One region of the Bacillus sp. NPDC094064 genome, then DNA from elsewhere that is predicted to be linked to it. Evidence: riboswitches for the same ligand, from Rfam matches in the RefSeq annotation. Region 1 holds a riboswitch; the other holds the start of a gene.
What was found. Region 1 has a riboswitch for cyclic di-AMP ahead of ACQKNI_RS14740 (APC family permease). Riboswitches for the same ligand answer to the same signal wherever they lie in the genome.
Positions count from the first base shown of each region.

Region 2: it holds a riboswitch for cyclic di-AMP, as region 1 does, so the genes downstream of both, ACQKNI_RS16620 (hypothetical protein) here and ACQKNI_RS14740 (APC family permease) in region 1, are expected to answer to the same signal.

Region 1 covers NZ_JBNNUI010000006.1:8,574-11,990, forward strand. Annotated here, with positions in the region: gene panE (2-dehydropantoate 2-reductase) at 25-969, shown strand; gene ACQKNI_RS14735 (hypothetical protein) at 1,032-1,160, opposite strand; cyclic di-AMP (ydaO/yuaA leader) riboswitch at 1,301-1,447, shown strand; gene ACQKNI_RS14740 (APC family permease) at 1,592-3,417, shown strand, end outside.
Region 2 covers NZ_JBNNUI010000007.1:12,288-15,704, forward strand. Annotated here, with positions in the region: gene thiD (bifunctional hydroxymethylpyrimidine kinase/phosphomethylpyrimidine kinase) at 1-560, shown strand, start outside; cyclic di-AMP (ydaO/yuaA leader) riboswitch at 1,092-1,239, shown strand; gene ACQKNI_RS16620 (hypothetical protein) at 1,333-1,719, shown strand; gene ACQKNI_RS16625 (hypothetical protein) at 1,736-1,966, shown strand; cyclic di-AMP (ydaO/yuaA leader) riboswitch at 2,226-2,371, shown strand; gene ACQKNI_RS16630 (hypothetical protein) at 2,465-2,569, shown strand; gene kdpF (K(+)-transporting ATPase subunit F) at 2,566-2,646, shown strand; gene kdpA (potassium-transporting ATPase subunit KdpA) at 2,666-3,417, shown strand, end outside.

The DNA of each region.
Region 1 (3,417 bases):
AATATTTTGAAAAGGGGGATTAGTATGCGTATTTTAGTATTAGGAGCTGGAGGCGTCGGAGGCTTTTTTGGTGGCCGATTAGTAGAAAAGGGAGAGAATGTAACATTTCTCGTTCGTAGTAGACGAAAGCAGCAATTACAGGAAAAGGGACTTGTAATTCGTAGTGTTAACGGGGATTTTTCCTTTCAACCAAAATTAATAACGAAAGAAGATCGGACTGCTCCATTTGATGTGATTTTATTCTCAACAAAGGCGTATCATTTAAACGATGCGATTATAGATGTAAAGCCGTTTGTAGGTGAAAATACCGTAATAATTCCATTGCTAAATGGTATTGCTCATTTATCATTGTTACAAAAGGAATTCGGCGATGAAAAAGTAATTGGGGGTCTATGCTTTATCGAGACGACGTTAAATGATCAAGGTGAAATTGTACAGACTAGTACTGCTAACAGACTTGTATTTGGAGAAATTAAGCCTCAAGATTCAGCGAGGATAGAGCGTATTTCTAAAGCTTTTGCAGGTACGAAATCTAGTTTTGTTTTAAGTGAAAATATTACGCAAGATATGTGGCAGAAATATTTATTTATTACTGTAATGTCAGGTGTGACAACATTAATGCGTGCGCCGATAGGACCGATTCGTGAAAGCGAGGGTGGTCGTGATTTTATCCGAAACTTATTTGAAGAATCTGTACAAATCATGAGGGCGTTAGGAGCTCCAGTAAAGGAAAATATTGCCCAAGAACATATGAAAACGATCGATAAAATTTCGTATGATATGAAGTCATCGATGCAGCGAGATATGGAAAAAGGTTCATTCATTGAAGGGAAACACTTGCAAGGATATTTACTGGATTTAGCAGAGCAATTTTCTATAAAAGCACCATTATTAGGCGCTGTATATCAAAATTTAAAGGTGTATGAAGAGATAAGCTTTAGTAAGGCTGTAATAGAATTAGATGTATGAAAAAATAAAAAAGATAGCAATATATAAGTGTATTGCTATCTTTTTTGTTTTTGTATGGCAAATTATTTGTTTCTTTTCGTTCTATCTGTCAAATTTATTTCCTGTTCACGTTTACCGTATAACTGATTAATTTCATTTGCTACTGCATCTAAATATGAATCGGAAAAAATAGGCTTCTTTTCTTTAGACATATGGGTCTCCTTTGCGGATTTTTTAGTATTCATTATGTATATTTATCGGTGGATTATACACAATCATTTTAATTATTTTCTTTTTGAAAATTTTTGTTTACTTTTTGAAAATAAAGGAGTATTATAATCCACAGTTTCAATTTTCTAAATCGCTGAAACCGCATGGTACGGGGGACCCGTTTTTATGGATTAATACATAATCCAATGGGGTGAATCCTTGAAAAAGGTAGGGCTACTCATAGGCCCGAATCCGACAGCTAACCTCGTAAGCGTTATATTGAGAAGGAAGGTGGAGCTTGTGCGACAAAAAAAATAATGTCTACAAGTCTATTTCGTTATGGCTTGTAGACATTTTTTGTTTTCTGAAGAAATAGTTTATGATCTGTAACTAGCAGAAAATTTCGTACAAAATTATTGGAGAGTGGACAGCAGTGGTTTCATCTATCAAAAAGTTTTTAATTGGAAGGCCGTTAAAATCAACAGAGCTTGGAGAACAAAAGCTTAATAAAACGAAGGCGCTAGCAATTTTGTCTTCTGACGCATTGTCATCGGTTGCATACGGCCCAGAGCAAATATTAATCGCGCTAGCGGGTCTTGGCGCAGTAGCTTATTGGTACTCCATCCCGATTGCTATAGGGGTATTAGTATTACTAACAGCTCTTATTTTATCTTATCGACAAATTATTTTTGCTTATCCTCATGGCGGAGGCGCGTATGTTGTATCAAAAGAGAATTTAGGGATGAATCCAGGCTTAATAGCAGGAGGGTCTTTATTAGTCGATTATATTTTAACGGTCGCAGTAAGTGTATCTGCAGGTACAGATGCGCTCACATCTGCCTTTCCTAGCCTACATGCACATAATGTAATTATTGCAATTATATTTGTAATACTAATTACCATTTTAAATTTAAGAGGGGTAACTGAATCAGCTTCCATTTTGGCATATCCTGTTTATTTATTTGTTTTAGCATTATTTATATTAATTGGTGTAGGGGTATACAATATTTTAACTGGTCACGTTTCACCTACGCTACATTCACCGATTGGAACACCGGTTGCGGGAATTAGTTTGTTTTTACTGTTAAGAGCATTTGCATCAGGTAGTTCAGCTTTAACAGGGGTTGAAGCAATTTCAAACGCAATTCCAAACTTTAAAGATCCTGCACCTAACAATGCAGCGAAAACATTGCTTGCAATGGGGGCATTACTTGCAGTTTTATTTTCAGGAATTGTTTTCTTAGCTTATTATTATGGAATTTCCCCAAGTAAAGAAGTAACAGTTGTTTCACAAATTGCTGAACAAACATTTGGACGTAATTTCATGTACTATTTCATACAAGGTACAACAGCTTTAATATTAATTCTTGCTGCTAATACAGGGTACTCTGCATTTCCTTTATTAGCGGTTAACCTTGCAAAAGATAAATTCATACCGAGAATGTTTACGATTAGAGGAGACCGCTTAGGTTACTCAAACGGTATTATTATACTTGGAATCGCTTCGATTATTTTAATTGTAGCTTTCCAAGGACAAACAGAACATTTAATTCCGTTATATGCAGTCGGTGTATTTATTCCATTTACACTTTCTCAAACTGGAATGGTATTAAAGTGGCTTCGTGAAAAGCCTGAAGGATGGGCTTTGAGATTAACGGTTAATTTAATTGGGGCAGTCATTAGTTTTATCGTAATGAGCATGTTCTTTTTAACTAAATTCGCACAAGTTTGGTCGATTCTTATTTTCTTACCTGTTATCATCTTCTTATTCCATCGAATTAAGAAGCATTACGATGCAGTGGGCGATCAATTAAGTTTAAAAACTTGTGAGCGAATTGTTCCGATTGAGGGAAATGTAATTGTCGTTCCTGTAGCAGGCATGACTCATGTAGTAGAAAATTCTTTGAACTATGCGAAGGCTCTTTCTGCAGATCAAGTTATCGCTGTATATGTTGCTTTTGACAGAGAAGAGGAAAAGAAATTTGAAGAGAAATGGAAGAAGTGGCAACCTGAAGTAAGGCTTGTTACATTGCATTCTCATTATAGAAGTATTATTCAGCCGTTAACCAAGTTTATTGATACAGTGCAATATAAAGCGAGTGAATCAAATTACCGAGTTACGGTCGTTATACCACAGTTCATTCCGAAAAAAGGTTGGCATAACATTCTTCATAACCAGTCTAGTTTACTCATACGTGCGTATTTACTCTATAAGCGAAATGTTGTTATTACGACAGTTCCATATCATTTGAAAAAGTA
Region 2 (3,417 bases), on a different contig from region 1:
AAATTATTCAAATTGTGGCAGAACAGATTAAGAAATTTGGCTGGAATAATATTGTGTTAGATCCTGTTATGATTGCAAAAGGTGGAGCATCACTATTACAACAAGAAGCAGTGCAAGCATTAAAAGAATATTTATTACCAGTAGCAACTGTTATAACACCAAATGTTCCTGAAGCAGAAGTGTTAACTGGGATGGAGATTCATAATATTGAAGATAGTAAGGAAGCTGCGAAGATATTGCACGAATTAGGTGCTAAATACGTGCTTATGAAGGGCGGACATGCGGAATATCAAGGTAATGAAGTAATTGATTTACTTTTTGATGGAGAAGAGTTTATTGAATTTAGAAGTGAACGAATTCCTTCGAAACAAACGCACGGAAGTGGCTGTACATTTGCTTCAGCAGTTACAGCAGGACTTGCGAAAGGGCATTCAATCGAAGAGGCAGTTCAAGAAGCAAAACGATTTATTAGTATAGCAATTGAAGTGCCGTTGAATATTGGCAGTGGTCATGGACCGACGAATCATTTTGCGTATAAGTTGAATAAAACACAAGCATAGTGAAAATTTAACCCGTGGGGCTATATCCCCACGGGTTATTAATGATTTTTAATATATGTTAGCAAATATGATTGGCTTACATGTGTCCTTTAGATGAGTAAAGTATATAAAAGGTGTGATGATATTAATATGAAAAATATAACATAGGGAATCATAGCTTTCTTATTATTACTTAAGTGTTTACTATAAATTAATAACAAACAAGAAATTAAAAAAATGATTTCTAATGTAGTACGGAATTCAGTATAACTAGGAATAGTAACTAAAATCGCTAGAATTATTAGTGACGAATTGCCTAGAATAGTTATTATTTGAATAAAATTTTTCTTTTTATCCTCGGTCATATACCATCCTCATTTCATCTTTAATTTTTAATCATTTCTTTACTTAGTATTATTACAATACGATTAATGAAAATTCCTATTGAGTGTAAATATTTATAATGTTTAACAATAAAAAACTTGATTTTGAGGAGATTTCTCCTGTTTACTTTTTCCAAATACAAGAGTAATATATCAGCCAGAATACATTTTTTGTAATACGCTGAGTCCAAATGTATGGAGCGGAGGAACCAATTTGTGCAGTGTCACTTGGGGTGAATCTTTCAGTTTTGCAAGTAGGGCTACTCTCAAAGTCCGAACCCGACAGCTAACTTCGTAAGCGTCTTGAGAGAGGACGGTGCCAGGATGGATACATCACTTCATCGGCCCGATTAGTATAGGGGAATATCAATCTACGTTTGAGTTCTTTTATGCTAAGGAGGATGAGGTACATGGAACTAACACTTATTTGTGTTGGAGAAGAAAGCAAGGTAAATAGTTTAATAGATTTAGTAGCCTTTCAACATGAGCTAATTATTTTTACAGCAAATGAAGAGATAGCGGCTGAAGTGAGGAATTGTGGGTTTGATTGGACGTATAGTTGTAGTAAGGGGCAGGATTTTACTAGTATTTGTGAGTGTATTAAGAAGGTGATTTTACTAGGGGATGAGCTTCCAATCATTAGTTTCTTTACAGAACACATTCGCTTTTCTTTTCAAGCACCTATTACTGTTGTTACAAGGAATAAACGATATCCAGCGAGGCTCTATGAAATAATTGGAGCTACATTTGTCGTGTTTACGAATTGTGATAATATTTCTTTTTTATTTTTTGAATAGGGTGGGGGAAAAGAAGATGAAGGTTTTGTTGCTAGGAGATATAGCGAATCGTTGGGCGGTATCGGTAGATCGAGTTCAAGAATTAGTTGTGCTCGACCCTATTTTTCCAAGGCCCTATATCATATTGCCATCAAAAGACGCTTTATATTTAAAAGCAGATGTTATCGAATATGAGCAGCTCCATGCAGAATTGTCACAAGTTTATATTCGCGGGAGAAATTTGCGTACATTTTTACGAGGAGAATAAATAGTGAATAAAAAAGAGCGAATGCTAAGTGCGACAAGCTATGCACTTCATGTTATTCGCTCTTTTCTTTCGTAGTTAAAAGGTTATTTCTGTGAAAAAGAAAGAAAAGACGAGAAAACAGATGAAAGAATATTAATAATACCAAATGTAAGCGTTTAAATAGATGGATTTTTTCTTATTTTCAGTAATTTAGCTCTTTACAAGTGAAATATAGAGGAGTATATTTACTCTCATAAATCATTCATAAAATTTCCAAAAAAACCTAAAATCGCTGAGTTCCAGAAATGGAGCGGGGGAACCAATTTTGTGCATCGTCACTTGGGGTGAATCTTTCAGTTTTGAAAGTAGGGCTACTCTTTAGGCCCGAATCCGACAGCTAACCTCGTAAGCGTTTAGAGAGGAGGTTTACTTTGTGTTGTTCGTTTAGAACACTAAGTAGAGCTTAGTGTTCTTTTTTGATAACTAGATGGTAAATTTTAACAAAAGCGAGGGGTAGCTATGTTAGATGTTGTAATGATCGGGACGTTTATTCTATTAGTTGCATCGATGGTGAGTCTTGCAAGTTGGTCAGATAAAGTTGTGAAGGAAGGAAAGCCATCATGATGATTGCCTTATCAGTTATTGTCGCAGCGATTACGGTGTATTTAGTATATGCATTATTAAATCCAGAGAAGTTTTAATTAGGGGGAATCATTCATTATGATTTGGATTGCAGTCGTTATTACGATGCTCTTGTTTATTTTAGTAGCAAAGCCAACGGGGATTTATTTAGAAAAAGCTTTTCAGGGGAGTAAGACGCTAGATAAAGTATTCGGGCCTTTTGAAAAACTTATTTTTAAAATTACGGGTGTAAAAGCATACAATCAAACGTGGAAACAGTACGCATTATCATTAGTTTTATTAAATGGATTTATGATTGTTGTTGTATATTTCATTTTTAGATTACAAGGGGTATTGCCACTAAATCCAGCGCATATTGAAGGGATGGAGCCTACGCTCGCTTTTAATACAGCGATTAGTTTTATGGCTGATACAAACTTACAACATTACAGCGGTGAAAATGGTTTATCTTATTTATCGCAATTAATTGGGATTACGTTTTTAATGTTTGCGGCACCAGCAACGACGTTAGCGCTTGTTATGGCATTTATAAGAGGGCTTGCTGGAAAAGAACTCGGTAACTTTTTCGTTGATTTTACGAGAGCATTAACGAGAGTGTTTCTTCCTATCGCATTTATTGCAGCACTAGTCTTTGTTGCACTTGGTGTACCGCAAACGTTAGATGGGGCGGTTACAGCACAAACAATTGATGGTGCGAAGCAAAGTATTTTACGTGGTCCAGTTGCCTCATTCGTTGCCATTAAGGAACTTGGAAATAACGGCGGTGGATTTTTCGGGGCAAATTCTACACATCCTTTCGAAAATCCAGGACAAATGAGTAATATTTTGCA